DNA from 3 places in the Paenibacillus sp. FSL R7-0302 genome. Region 1 is predicted to be linked to each of the others. Evidence: riboswitches for the same ligand, from Rfam matches in the RefSeq annotation. Region 1 holds a riboswitch; each other region holds the start of a gene.
What was found. A riboswitch is a leader RNA that binds a small molecule or an ion and turns the genes downstream of it on or off. The one in region 1 is predicted to bind cyclic di-GMP.
Positions count from the first base shown of each region.

Region 2: another riboswitch for cyclic di-GMP. It lies ahead of MKY96_RS26885 (anti-repressor SinI family protein); the one in region 1 lies ahead of MKY96_RS30595 (flagellar assembly protein A).
Region 3: another riboswitch for cyclic di-GMP. It lies ahead of MKY96_RS25640 (transglutaminase-like domain-containing protein); the one in region 1 lies ahead of MKY96_RS30595 (flagellar assembly protein A).

Region 1 covers NZ_JBBOWB010000002.1:1,080,961-1,085,957, forward strand. The annotation lists gene MKY96_RS30590 (aldo/keto reductase) at 1-829, opposite strand, end outside; gene MKY96_RS30595 (flagellar assembly protein A) at 844-2,508, opposite strand; cyclic di-GMP riboswitch class I at 2,586-2,678, opposite strand; gene biuH (biuret amidohydrolase) at 3,184-3,867, shown strand; gene MKY96_RS30605 (ABC transporter substrate-binding protein) at 3,893-4,906, shown strand; gene MKY96_RS30610 (ABC transporter ATP-binding protein) at 4,921-4,997, shown strand, end outside.
Region 2 covers NZ_JBBOWB010000002.1:269,082-274,078, forward strand. The annotation lists gene sipW (signal peptidase I SipW) at 1-198, shown strand, start outside; gene MKY96_RS26870 (TasA family protein) at 298-894, shown strand; gene MKY96_RS26875 (TasA family protein) at 934-1,524, shown strand; gene MKY96_RS26880 (helix-turn-helix domain-containing protein) at 1,842-2,174, shown strand; gene MKY96_RS26885 (anti-repressor SinI family protein) at 2,320-2,463, opposite strand; cyclic di-GMP riboswitch class I at 2,498-2,601, opposite strand; gene MKY96_RS26890 (2-oxoglutarate dehydrogenase E1 component) at 3,029-4,997, shown strand, end outside.
Region 3 covers NZ_JBBOWB010000001.1:5,952,824-5,957,820, forward strand. The annotation lists rRNA gene MKY96_RS25635 (16S ribosomal RNA) at 1-887, opposite strand, end outside; gene MKY96_RS25640 (transglutaminase-like domain-containing protein) at 1,253-2,062, opposite strand; cyclic di-GMP riboswitch class I at 2,076-2,156, opposite strand; cyclic di-GMP riboswitch class I at 2,230-2,311, opposite strand; gene MKY96_RS25645 (class D sortase) at 2,437-3,090, opposite strand; gene MKY96_RS25650 (GtrA family protein) at 3,162-3,566, opposite strand; gene MKY96_RS25655 (glycosyltransferase family 2 protein) at 3,556-4,533, opposite strand; gene MKY96_RS25660 (glycosyltransferase family 39 protein) at 4,630-4,997, opposite strand, start outside.

The sequences.
Region 1 (4,997 bases):
TCACTGTGGAGACGGCGGGCCGGTTCATCAGCCAGGCCAGGGATAGAGCCGCAGGTGAAGTGCCCATCTCCTCCGCAATTGCTTGAACCTGCTCCCCGAGCGAGATGCGCTCCGGGGTAAGGAAGCGGCGGAAGTTCGGATCGGTCTCTGCTCTGGAGCCGGCAGGGGCACTGCTGCTGCCGGCATATTTGCCGGTAAGAATGCCGCCCGCCAGAGGGAAGTATGGGATGATGCCCAGACCCTGATCCAGGCAGAGCGGAAGCAGCTCGGCTTCGGGCGTGCGGTCAGCCAGCGAATAGCTGCATTGGATAGAGATGTATTTCGCCCAGTTACGCGCATCGCTGATTCCGAGCGCCTTCATCAGCTCCCAGGCGGCATAATTGGAGGCTCCGATATACCGCACCTTGCCTGCGGAGATCAGATCATCCAGTGTGCGCAGTGTTTCCTCCAGCGGTGTGTAGGGGTCGAAGGTGTGAATCTGGTACAGATCCACATAGTCGGTCTTCAGCCGGCGCAGGCTGCCCTCCAGCTCCTGCATCAGATGATGGCGCGAAGAGCCGCTGCCGCCGGGTCCCTCATGCTTCGGCAATCCGGCCTTGGTCGCCAGCACAGCGTTATGGCGTCTGCCTTCAAGCGCAAGGCCAATGATCCGCTCCGATTCAGAGCCGGCATAGATATTGGCAGTATCGATGAAATTGATGCCCTGATCCATAGCGGTGTGCAGAATGCGGACCGAGGTCTCCTGATCTGCCCGTTTGCCGAAGGAATTGGTTCCAAGACCCAGGGCGGACACCTGCAGGCCGCTATTGCCCAGACGGTTATATCTCACGCTCTCACTTCTCCTTATATAGTAGTAGTCTTAGCAGAATCACGCACAAGCAGCTTGCCGCCGGACTCCAGGCGGCTCTCCTGCGACCGGGCAAGATTAATCACCGCATGCTCCTCCTGGAGCAGCTCAATCTCCTCGCCCAGCTTGAGGAGCAGCCTGGAGAAGCGGCTTAGCACATTGTCTGTGATGTACCCGGTGAATTGTCCCGGATGGGCGAATACCTCAAGCATCTGCCGGAGCGGGTCTGTGCCGGAGCCGAACTCTCCGTTCATACGGCTCAGGGCAGCCTGAAGATCACGGATCAGGCTGCCGAGGTGGCTGTATTTATCCTCCAGCAGCAGCATGACTACCAGGCCGTAATTCACGGATTGCTGGCGGGATTCCACATTCTTGGCCAGCTGGCGCGCTGCCTCCAGCAGTCCGTCCGTCTCTGTCCGCAGCAGGCTTGCGAGGCTATGCAGACGATGCTGCAGTACCCCGGCGTGTCCGGCGTACAGGCCGCTGCCGGTGACCTGGCCGCTAACGTAAATACTGCCGGTGGCTATAATTGTAGATTGGCGGATATCGCCATAGACGTACACATTCCCGAGGGCTTCAACCCGTACAGGTCCTTCCAGATCTCCCGGTACAATGATGTCACCTGCGAACATAACATCGCCCGCAGGATCGGTCATCTCGCTGGTCAGCAGACAGGCCGGAGGGAAGTCACATATCCGGACGCTGCTGTTTCCTCCGCAGATGCGGGGTCTGCCGGTATGCCGGGCCACGATATGACCGCAGGGAAGGAGCTTGGCATGATTACCGGCAGCAAAGTAGAGATCCTGCGGCGGGGGAGGGGGCAGTACCCTTCCTTCTGTGTCGAGGCCGGGAATGCCTTCTTCGGGCGGCAGTTTGCGGGCGAAGACTTCGCCTGCAAAGGTAAAGGGGGCTCCCGGGAAACGGAGATACTCCATGGTATCCTCAGGCTTCTGACCCGGGGCTCCCTGTCCCTGAAGCATCCGGTTCCCCTCCAGTGTATGCTCCGGCAGCAGGAATTCCAGCCGGGCTTCCTTGCCGGGCAGCGGGGATCTTCCTTCAGCGATGCATACGGGAAGATATGTAGGGTTCTCCAGCTCCGCGTACAGGGCGGGAATGTTCAGGTTGCGCAGAATAAAACGGTTGTCCAGTGAGGCGATAATCTGTTCTATGGTGAGCGTGGACAGCAGCATCGCCGGATTGGGCTGGGCACGGACAACCGCTTCGAAGGCGGCAGGACAGTTGACCAGATTCCAGGCGTACTTCTCTGCACGGTATAAAGTGAAGTGGACCTTGAGCTTGTCAGGCGATACGGTAATTTCATATTGCGGCTTCTCACAGATCTCCCAAGTGATATAATCCGCCCTGGTCACCTCGGTTGGTTCTGTAACGGTCTTCCAGTTGATCTTCAGGACAACAGGGTGGATCGCAGAAATGCGGGCGGGAGCACCTCCGGGGAGCGGGGGAGTAATAAATATCTGGTTGTCCTGCACGAGGATAATTCCATTCTTATCTCCAGTTGTCCCGTCAGAAGTCCGGCCCTCCACAGAGAATGAATCCAGGAGACCTTTACGTTCGAGCATCAGGGACTCTACGAATTCATATCGGCTTGGTTCGATATCCTGCTGCGGCATGGTTGTAACCTCACTTTTTCGTATGATCAATGGCAATTCGTACAGAAAAAGAACATCATCAAGCCTGGGAGGCTTCCCCTCCTGAACAGCTGGCTTAAGTGGTCTCTATTGGCAGCCTGGCAACCGTAAACGCAGATTCTGGCGTTCTTAGGCCCATAGCTTTGCGTCCTGCCCTTTCGGGGAGTTTGCCTTTAGAAATAGATCAATGATATACATCCTGTAGAGGCAATGAATAGTGGTCGACTGCAATCGACAAAAAGAATCATAAATAGTTCTTATGCGTCATTAACTTCTGCAAACAAGCTTAATTCTAGTACTTAAAGAGCTATTTTTCAACTATATTATGCCTATTTATCAAAAAACTCGAAATATGCAGCTCTATTTCGACAAAAAAACTGGTTTCCCAGCGCTTACAGCTTATGGAAGAGGCAGAAGGGGGGAAGTGTGAGCATTGAACTGTTGGGACACTCTGGGCTTGGTAAGACCCGGAGTGTTCCTTTTTGATAAGGAGTATTGCGAGTATAAATGTTATGTATATGTTAACTATGTAAATAAACACAAACATTCAGTGTATTATTTCGTAATAAAACCGAAGACATCCCAAATTCATTGTAATATAATCTAACTCATACCAAGGAAACGCGAATTAATGTTAACTAATATAACATTAATAGAGATAGCGACATCAGGAGAGGAGCATAAACCATGCAGATTGCAGCAACACCTTACATCTGGCCTTATGACGGGGCTGTGGACCCGGCGAAGACAGCGCTGATGATTATCGACATGCAGACGGATTTTTGCGGCAAGGGCGGTTACGTCGAGAGAATGGGTTATGACCTCTCATTAACAGCGAGGGCGATTCAGCCCATTCAGCGGCTGCTGGCACGTATCCGGGAGATTGAAGGGTTCACCGTGATCCATACCCGCGAGGGGCATAAGCCGGATCTGTCGGATCTGCCGGCGAACAAACGGTGGCGCAGCCGCCAGATTGGGGCCGAGATCGGCTCCGAAGGACCGGCGGGACGAATCCTCGTGCGGGGGGAGCGCGGCTGGCAGATCATTGAGGAGCTGGCGCCTGCTGGCGGAGAGTACATTATAGACAAGCCGGGCAAAGGGAGCTTTTACGCAACGGACCTGGACCTGATCCTGAAGAATAAAGGAATTACCCATCTGATTCTGACCGGTATTACGACCGATGTCTGTGTACACACCACGATGCGGGAAGCTAATGACCGCGGGTATGAGTGCCTGATTCTTGCAGATTGTACGGGAGCGACGGATGAAGCGAATCACCTGGCGGCACTCAGTATGGTTCAAATGCAGGGCGGGGTGTTCGGCAGTGTAAGTGATTCACAAGCGGTGCTGCGTGCGCTGGAGCAATACTAAATCATTCATAAACGGGGGAATAACCATGTGGAACAAGTCCAGAACGAAAGCGCTGATGCTGTTAACCTCGCTGATGCTGCTCCTGACCGCCTGCGGTAACACTACGGAAGCCGGTAAGGCCGAAGGCCAGGGAGCGGAAGGCTCAGGCGAGCTGAAGAAGGTGGTGCTCCGGCTGAAGTGGATTCACCAGGCGCAGTTTGCCGGCTTTTATACCGCGGTGGAAAAAGGCTTCTATAAAGAAGCGGGGCTGGATGTTGAGATCCGCCCGGGGGGCTCGGATTTCCCCGCTGTGCAGATGGTAGCTTCCGGCAGTGAGGAGTTCGGAGTTACGGGTGCCGACCAGGTCGTCATCGCCAGAGAGAAAGGCGTCCCTGTCAAAGCGTTATCCGCGATCTACCGCAAAACCCCGTTCGTCATGTTCACACTCAAAGAGTCCGGGATCAAGACGATGGAGGACCTTGTCGGGCAAAAGGTAGGCATTAAGCTGGGCGGCAACGAAGAGCTGACCTTCCGGGCCATGGAGAAAAGCGCGGGCATCGACCCTTCGCAAATCGAAGAGATGCCGGTCAAATACGATCTGAGTCCGCTGTTGACCGGGCAGGTCAAGGCCTGGCCCGGCTATGTCATTAATGAAGTGCTGGCTGTAGAGGAGCAGGGCAAGGAAGTGAATATTATCGACCCGAACGACTATGGCATCAATTTCTATGCCGATACCTTATTCACCACGGAGTCTGTCATCAAGAAGGACCCGGAGATGGTCGCAAGCTTCGTGCAGGCGTCTATGCAGGGCTGGGATTATGCGGTGAAGCATCCGGAAGAGGCGGCAGAATTCGGTCTGAAATATGGCGAGAAGCTGGATCTGAAGCATGAGGTCAATATGATGAAGGCCAGCATTCCGTTGCTTGATCCGGAGAAGCTCCCGCTGGGCTCAATGGACGAGGCATCTTGGGAGACATTGCAGAAGAATCTGGTCGAGCTGGGATTTGTGAAAAAGGAACAGGATACCGGCGGATTGTTCACCAATGAGTTTTTGAAATAAGGAGGGACCCGATAATGACAACAGCGATCAAAGAACAGCTGGATACTGCCGCCGCGCAGCATCCCGGTACCCGGGAAACCATGCTCTCCCT
Region 2 (4,997 bases), 810 kb from region 1:
CCCTATGTGGGCTATGCCATGAGCTTCGCAGTCTCCAAAGCCGGAAGCGTAGTGCTGATGATTATTCCCGGACTACTCCTGCTGCTCTACGCGCTGTATTCTTCCTGGAAGGCCGTTGCGGCACTGGAAAAGAAGAACGTCTCGTCTTCCGCAACCAGCGGCGGCGGGCCGGATACTCTGACTGACCTCGTACAATGATCGATTGTCCTCTCCCGTTTACGAAACGCGGAGCCACAATACAGCTTGCCGGAAGCACCGGCTATGCACAAAGCAGACTCATAAGAGAGGGATGAACAAATGAACGTCAAAAAAACATTAGGTCTCGGCGTTGTATCGGCAGCATTAGGCTTAACCCTGGTCGGCGGAGGCACCTTCGCTTACTTCAGCAGCACTTCTACTTCCTCAGCTTCTTTTAACAACGGAACCCTATCATTACAATCTGATCCCTCCGTCATTGTGAATCTCAGCAATCTCAAGCCGGGCGATACCGTCTTACGGGACTTCAAACTCAAAAATGACGGGACGCTCAATATTCCCAAAGTGGTACTGCGCACCTCATCGGCCATTACAGACGCCCAGGGAGACAACGGTTCCCATAATTTCAAGGATGATATTATTGTGACCTTCCTCGTGAACAAGGATAAGAAGGAATCGCCGCTCCTGGTCATCTCGCTGGCCGATCTGGAGCAGGAGAGTCCCGATCTGGTGGCCCGGGGAATTGTCGGAGCGATCTTAGGCGGAGAGAAGTCCGGCATCAAAGCCGGCACCTCGGATAACCTGACCATCCAGTTCGCCTTCAAGGAGACCCTCCAGCCGCAGAACTATTATCAGGGCGATACGCTTGCACTGACTCTGAATTTCGAAGCCAACCAGGAAAAAGGCACGCTCCAATAATTCCACAACAAAACAAACCATTCGAGGAGGAAATCAATCATGGGTATCAAAAAAACATTGGGTCTTGGCGTAGCATCGGCAGCACTGGGCTTGTCTTTAATCGGCGGGGGCACCTTCGCTTACTTCAGTTCCACAGCTACCAGCACGGCAACCTTCGCAGCGGGTACGCTGAAGCTCGGCTCTTCCTTCAATACTCCGGTAGCGCTGACGAATCTGAAGCCGGGAGATTACACCGTCCGCACCTTCACCTTGTCCAATGACGGCACACTGGATATCAAATTCCTGAAGCTTGCCACCACTTACACCGTGACCGATGCCAAGGGCGATAACGCAGGCCAGGATCTCGGAGACCACTTCAAGGTCAAGCTCCTCGATAATACGTACACCGGCGGTTCACTAAGCGGTCATGTGCTGTCCGAGATCTCTCTGAAGGATCTGAAAAACACCCCCAGCTACGATCTCGTAGCAGCAGGCGTACTGCCAGGCGGGATTGCCGCCGCCGGGTCCAAGACCTTCAAGATCGCCTTCGAATTCGTAGACAACACGCTCGATCAGAACATTTTCCAGGGTGACGGCTTAGCGCTGAACTGGACCTTCGATGCGCTTCAAGGAGTGGGAGAAGCCAAGTAGCTCAGGGGCCAGCCTATACAAATGAACATGACTTTGCCGTCCTTTATTAGGAAGGCAGCGTTTCAGCAATCCATCAAGACGGCATATCCTCCCCCATCCGGGCCGGGTATGCCGTTTCTTTTTTCCCGTTGCCGGGTTCAAGATTTTGTCCGTTTTGCGGATTTTTGTTATACTGACAAGAGAAAACGGCTTGGCCGGCCTTTGAACGGGCGGTACCGTTTCAACGAGAAAGATAAGGAGAATGTATAGCGCGAAGCATATCACTTCTTATCTTTTACCAAAAAAGTACGGAGGGCGTTGTAATCGTGTCAGATACTATGGGAAGCCGCATCCACAAACTCCGGCTGGAGAAGGGCTATTCGTTATCCGAGCTTGCCGATAAGGCTGATGTGGCGAAATCATACCTCAGTAATGTGGAACGGAACATTCAATCCAACCCCTCCATTCAATTCATCGAAAAAATCGCTGACGCGCTTCAGGTATCCATTCATGCACTGCTGTATGGCGGATTGGCAGAGACGGAAGAACAGGCTCTGGACGGGGAATGGTTCCGGCTGGTTCAGGAGGCCATGGCCTCCGGTATAAGCAAACGCGAATTCAAGGAATTCCTCGATTACCAGAAATGGCGCATGGAACAAAAGGACAACTAGACGAGCATTGTATGCCACAGGGAAGACTCCGCACGGCAGGGAGGCCGCCTTCGGCGAAGGCAGCCTTTCAAGCGGCATACAGAAAAGGCACAGCGTACCGGACGCTGTGCCTTTTCTGTATGTATCGCAGCAATGATGACCGCCCTTACATCGCCTGGAGCGCCTTCTCACTTAGAAACCGGCGGATATCCTCCGCCGCGATCCCCGCCTGCTTGGCAGACATCAGCAAGTGCACCCATTCTAAATCCAGATCTACTGCCTGCAGCTCGTCATTCCCCTGGTTGGACATATCCAAGAAATCTCCTCCTAGAATTTTCGCGTCCCCAGGCAGTCCGGCCATCATAGTAGTATTGCTACTTTGTAGTATTTCTACTTTAGATCCGAGACTTTGTGCCCCTGTCTTTCGGCAGGTTTACCTTTTACTGGACCCTTTCCATCATGAAAGGATCTGGCAAGAATCGATGAAACCGTTCTCCGCAATAACATTATACAAGATCATGTGAGATTAGTGTGTCGTTTTCTGGAATTTTTTTATGATAAAATCTGAGGAAACTTAGCTGAAATTGCCAGCGGCTTTTATAAATATTTCCAGTTCCAAGTTCAAACCTTATGTAATAGTTTAATTATACTAAAGGGAACGCTATCCGCTCCGCCTTATTTCTATTTATGATAGTTCCGTATGAATACTGTAATGAATCATGCCAAATTGCGAACGGATTGCGCGAAAGTATGAATTGATTACCCCGCCGGAAAGTAGCACAATAAGGTGAGAATGAAACCGCAAACATTTGCAGCTCCGCCAAGTGGCACACTGGATGCCTCGCGTGGAGTTTATCCGTTAGGAGGACCTATTCATGGCAGTCAAAGAGCCCTATAACGACACAGTATGGAGCAAATACTACGGCCCCAACCTGGGCTACATTCAAGAAAGATATGAGCAATTTGTCAAGGACCCCTCTTCTGTTGAACAGCATTACCGCGATCTCTTCACCGTATCCGGCCCCCCTCCGTTGGCACCCGATGCCGAGAGGGCTCCAAGGCCTGCCGTATCAGCAGATGCCGAGTGGCTCAAGAAGGCTGTCAAGGCCTCGAAGCTGATCGCTAATATTCGAATATATGGCCATATGGCCGCAGACATTGACCCGCTGGAGCGCAGCACGAACCCGATGGCCAAATGGCTGGAGCTGGAGACCTACGAGCTTACCCGCGAGGATCTTAATGCCCTGCCCGCTTCGCTGATCTGGGATAATGCCCCTGCGGATGTGCATACCGCGATGGATGCCGTCCACAGAATGCGCCAGGCCTATACACAGACCATTGCTTATGAATTCGGGCATGTGCATGATGAACGCGAGCTGCGCTGGCTCAACAGCCAGGCGGAATCGATGACCTCCCCTGCCCCGCTGAATAATACAGAACGCAAAGAACTGTTGAAGCGGCTGGTTCAGGTGGAGCATTTCGAGACCTTCCTGCACAAGACCTTCGTCGGCCAAAAGCGCTTCAGCCTGGAGGGCAATGATGCCCTTGTGCCGATGCTGGATGAAATTGTGCGGGCTGCCGCGCATGACGGCGCAGAGCATATCCTGATGGGCATGGCCCACCGCGGAAGACTTAATGTGCTGGCTCATATTCTGGGCAAGCCTTATGATATTATTTTCTCAGAGTTCCATCATTCGCCGAACAAAGAGCTGTTCCCTTCGGAAGGCTCTATGGGCGTGACCTACGGCTGGAGCGGTGATGTGAAGTACCATCTCGGGGCTGACCGTGCCGTCCGCGAAGGCGAGACCGTACGCACCCGGATCACGCTGGCCAATAACCCGAGCCATCTTGAATTCGTCAATCCTGTAGTCGAGGGCTTCACACGCGCCGCACAGGAAGAACGCAACGCTCCGGGACTGCCTAAGCTGAACACAAGCAAGGCTATGGCTGTGCTGATGCACGGCGATGCAGCCTTCCCCGGCGAAGGTATTGTCGCTGAGACGCTTAATATCGGCAAATTGCAGGGTTATCAGAATGGCGGTACCGTGCATATTATCGTCAATAACCGGATCGGCTTCACCACAGAGAGCGAGGATTCCCGCTCCACCCATTATGCCAGCGATCTGGCCAAAGGGTATGAGATTCCGGTCGTGCATGTCAATGCCGATGACCCGGAAGCCTGTATTGCCGCAGTCCGTCTGGCCAGCGCTTACCGCCATATGTTCAAGAAGGACTTCCTGATTGATCTGATCGGCTACCGCCGCCACGGACATAATGAAATGGATGATCCCGAGACGACCCAGCCGATTGTGTACGGCAAAGTGCGGAACCACCCTACTGTGTACCGCGCTTATGCAGAACGCCTGGAGCGCGAGAAGGTAATCACAGCCGATGATCTGAAGAACATGATTGCCGAGGCGGAGAGCGTCCTCCAGCAGGCCTTCGATCAGATGAAGGAAGGCAAGCAGAAGAATGCGGAGTCCAAAGCCGCCGTCGCCCTGGATAACGACAGTCCTAAGCAGCGTCCGACCGCCTTCCCTCTGGCCGGTCTGCAGGAGATTAACCGCGAGCTGCTGCGCGTACCGGCCGGCTTCAAGGTCTATCCGAAGCTGGAACGGATTCTGCAGCGCCGCAAGGATGCGCTGAATGACGGAGAGCGGGTAGACTGGGCGCTGGCAGAGACACTTGCCTTCGCTACCATCCTGAAGGATGGCACGCCGATCCGTCTCAGCGGACAGGATTCACAGCGCGGCACCTTCGCCCACCGCCATCTGGTGCTGCATGACAGCGAGAACGGCGAACTCTATTCTCCGCTGCATCAGCTGAGTGATTCCAGCGCTTCGT
Region 3 (4,997 bases), on a different contig from region 1:
GCTTACTGTGTTAACTTCGGCACCAAGGGTATCGAAACCCCTAACACCTAGCACTCATCGTTTACGGCGTGGACTACCAGGGTATCTAATCCTGTTTGCTCCCCACGCTTTCGCGCCTCAGCGTCAGTTACAGCCCAGAAAGTCGCCTTCGCCACTGGTGTTCCTCCACATATCTACGCATTTCACCGCTACACGTGGAATTCCACTTTCCTCTTCTGTACTCAAGTCACCCAGTTTCCAGTGCGACCTCAGGTTGAGCCCAAGGTTTAAACACCAGACTTAAATAACCGCCTGCGCGCGCTTTACGCCCAATAATTCCGGACAACGCTTGCCCCCTACGTATTACCGCGGCTGCTGGCACGTAGTTAGCCGGGGCTTTCTTCTCAGGTACCGTCACTCCGGTAGCAGTTACTCTACCGGACGTTCTTCCCTGGCAACAGAGCTTTACGATCCGAAAACCTTCATCACTCACGCGGCGTTGCTCCGTCAGGCTTGCGCCCATTGCGGAAGATTCCCTACTGCTGCCTCCCGTAGGAGTCTGGGCCGTGTCTCAGTCCCAGTGTGGCCGTTCACCCTCTCAGGTCGGCTACGCATCGTCGCCTTGGTGGGCCGTTACCCCACCAACTAGCTAATGCGCCGCAGGCCCATCCCCAAGCAGCAGATTGCTCCGCCTTTCATTCTCTCCTCAGGAGAAGAAAGAAATTATCCGGTATTAGCTACCGTTTCCGGTAGTTATCCCAGGCTTGAGGGCAGGTTGCCTACGTGTTACTCACCCGTCCGCCGCTAAGTCTGAAAGGAAGCAAGCTTCCTCTCAAACTCCGCTCGACTTGCATGTATTAGGCACGCCGCCAGCGTTCGTCCTGAGCCAGGATCAAACTCTCCAAATTGGTATTTAGAAAGAGCGATTGCTCATTTTGAAACATCTGACGAGAATTTACATTCTCTAATTTTGGATCTCACCGAAGTGATTTCCCACTCACTCGTTGTTCAGTTTTCAAAGATCAAGCTCGTTGTCAGCGGCGATGTTATCGTCACCAGCAACTCTTATAATATATCACGTTCATCTGAGCAATGCAAGCTTTATTTTTGAAATCACTTATTTAAGTAATCTCTCATTTCCCTTGCCGCTCCAACAACGCTTATTTATAATAACCTATCCTTCTATTAAAAAGCAACCTTTATATAAATAAAAATAACCCGCTTAATCATTAAGCGGGTTAGTCTCAGATAATGCTATAGTTCACAGCTATTCTTAGTAGAATTTCGCTGCAGTATATTTGCTTGCTGATTTGACCAGTTCTGTTGTTGCTGTTTTCTTGCCCAGACCTGCATCCACTGTAGTATCAATCGTCACCCATTTGCCGTTCAGGAACACTTCGTTCCAGGCATGGTATGAAGTTACATAGCTTGTATTCCCCATAACCAACTTGGTTGGAATTCCTTCACTGCGGAGCATAGTAGCGAACAAGGAAGCGTAATCGTAGCAGATCCCTTTGTTGGTAGCCAGTGTGTTGTCGTTGTTCGGAATATAATCCGTGCTTACACTGTTGGCCAGAGAGTAGTCATATTTCACGTTAGCTACGATGTAATTGTAGATAGCCTTAACTTTGTCTGCATCTGTGGTCAGACCCTTTGTAAGCTGTGCTGCCTTTTGGACGGATTTATCGGAAGAACTCCACTTCACATTCTGTACAGAGCTCAAATATACGGCATTCACATTGCTCATGGAGAGAGATACAGTCTCGGAAGATAGTACTTTATATTTGTTGCCGGTAGTATTCTCAAGAACGGAGACCTTGTAAGAGCCATTACCTTGTTGCAGCGGGAACGTCTCGGTCGGTTTGGAAGTGTATAAGTTGTAAGTATAGCTGTTATTGTCCTTGGTAATCATGAGCTTCATCTTCTTGTCCTTAGGAACATCGTAAGAAACCCCGATAATCCCTTGATCAAGTTGTCCAACATTTAACCAGCTTGAATCTGCATTTGCTGCTTGAGCAGTGCCTGTCTGCACGGAAGTGACGATCACAAAAAGTGTAATCAGCATTAAATAAAACTTCTTCATGGATAAAACCCCTTTCGGTAGCTGGCTGCCATTCTTACGGGAAGGCCCTTTAGCTTTGCGTCCCTACCTTTCGATAGGTTTGCCGTTATCGTATAAGCTTTATCTGTCCAATCTACTACCACATAATGACAGATTCAGAATGAAAACAAACAAAAAAAGCCTCTTCATTCGGTAACTGGCTGCCATCCATGACGGGAAGGCCCTGTAGCTTTGCGTCCCTACCTTTCGATAGGTTTGCCGTTTATCGTGTATTAGCTTTCATAGTTATATCTTACCATATCTATATCTATTAGCAAGACCCAATTGCTAGATTTCACCACAAATATACTAAAATTTTATGTTTTTTCGACCTTTATCGCCTTGTCCTGATAGAATCAGGTCAGCTTCGCGTGAATGATAAGTCTGTGGGTAGGGTTGACTAGCGGATCACAGGTAATAAGGGTCAAAATCTTATCATCATCCTTTCCCTTCAGTACCGAAATATCGGTAGGCTCTACAATAGATACATCATATACAACATATTTGTATTCCTGTCCGCTTGTAATAACAGTAATGGTATCCCCTTTACCAACCTCATCCAATCTGTTGAACAGCCGCCCTGCCGTTCTTGACCGATGCGCAGCAATCGCTGCATTGCCTACCGCGCCAATCGGAGCTGTCTCCTTCATATGCGCCGCTGCATGCTTCATATTGGTCTTGGTGGCGCCCTCCAGTACAGGCAGCTTCAGATCGATTTTATCGATTTCAATAATAGCGGTGATCTTGCCTCCCACTTCAATCTCGGGCGCTGTAGTGGGCACCGGCTCTTCCGCACCAGACTCTTCCGCCAGCAGCTGGGTGACTTCCGCATAAGGCTTGCTCAGATCCTGGCTGGCAGGAGCCGTAGCCGAAGGAACGATTTCACTATAGGCCTGTTCAGCCTCTTCCAGCAGCTTCTGCTGCTGACGGTCCTCGTACCATTCGCTTCCTTTGGGGTAGAGCATAATCAGGACCCCGGCAAGTATAATCAAATAGGATAACTTCCGCATGACAATCGCCTCCGCAATATAGAATAAGTGCTGCCTCCGCAGAATACGGGGAAGATATACGCTCTATCTCTTTAGAATACCCACTTCCGGCTTCCAAAGAAATTAATGATTACTGTAATAAAGGTAACCAGCACCTTGGCCATCAGCACCTGGACTCCCAGCCGGTCAGTCAGCAGATGAATCAGCAGCACCGAAATGCCCAGCACCAGCAGATTCAGCACAATAAATCTCACCAGCTGCATCCGGTCAAAGCCGCTATTGCCTCCTCTGTCCCGGCCCTTGAAGGTCACCTTCTTATTCCAGACAAAGCTGTTGGCCGTCCCGGCGCTGTAGGAAATAATCTGTGCAGGGGTGTTGAGCATCCCCAGGGAATGCAGCAGGGTAAATACCGCAAAATCAATGAACGTGTTAAGCAGGCCCACCGCATTGAATTTCAGAAACTGGATCATGCCTGCGCTCCAGGCCTTATTTTGCATAGTCGCTTTCCTTCCGCGTGTCTTCGGTCTCGGCATCCGGATAGCCCCGTGTCTCGCTTACGATATAGAGCGGTCTGTCCTTCGATTCATCATAGATCCGTCCGATGTATTCCCCGATGACGCCCAGCAGCATCAGCACAATGCCGTTAAACAGCAGGTTCACCCCGACAATGGATGCCCAGCCCGGCACAGTCCAAGAGGTGAAGACTTTCTGGAATAAGACCAGAAACAGGTAGATGAAGCTGGAGAAGGACAGGAAGAATCCGATATACGAGGCGATTTTGAGCGGCTTGTGCGAGAAGGAGGTGATTCCGTCGAGCGCAAAGCGGATCATTTTCTTCAGCGGATATTTCGTCTCCCCGGCGAAGCGTTCCTCCCGCACATATTCCACCATGGTCTGCCGGAAGCCGACCCAGCTTACCAGCCCCCGCACATAACGGTTCTTCTCCTTCAGGCCGCGCAGCACATCGCAGACCTTACGGTCGATCAGCCGGAAGTCCCCGGTGTCCGTGGGAATCTCCACACTGGTCATGCTGCTGAGCAGACGGTAAAAGATTTTGGCTGTCACCTTCTTGAAGAAGGTCTCTCCGTGGCGCTTCAGCCGCTTGGCATAGACTACCTCATAGCCTTCCTTCCACTTGGCGATCATCTGCAGGATGACCTCCGGCGGGTCCTGGAGATCTGCGTCAATGACCACAACAGCCTGGCCTTCAGCATAATCCATACCCGCCGTAATCGCCACCTGATGGCCGAAGTTACGGGAGAAGTCAATCAGCTTGACATGCTCATCCGTATTGCTGATGCCGCGCATAATCTCAGCCGTACGGTCCCGGCTGCCGTCATTGACGAATACTAACTCATAGGAATCGCCGCAACCATCCATTACTTTTTTGAGCCGCTCGTACGTTACCTGAATGACTTCCTCCTCATTATACATGGGCACAATTACACTATATCTGGCCTTCACAAGGGTTCCTCCTAAATTTATTGTAAGCCACAGCTTCCTTGATGCGCTTCATCAACATCAGCTTTGAGCAGCTATGCGGCTCTTACAGCTCCCCTCCTAGAATACCCAGGAAGGGAACCAGCGAAGTACATGAATGATATAACTGCTGTTCACCTGCATGCCGGACAATACCGGATAGAACATTACAAACAGGATGGCGGCGGCCGCAACATAGGCGTACCGCAGATATTTGGCACCCCGGAAACTTCCGTCAAGCAGCTTCAGAATGTACACAATGGATAGAATCATAAACGGCACCATCGCAAAGTAATGGTACAGGAACGTCTCACGCGGCACAAGCATCCACGGAACATATTGTGAGAAGAAGCCGATCCAGATCATATACAGGCTCTTGTCCCGGCGCTTCAGGGTGAACCATACAGCAGCGAGCATCGTGAAGATTCCTGTCCACCAGATCAGCGGAT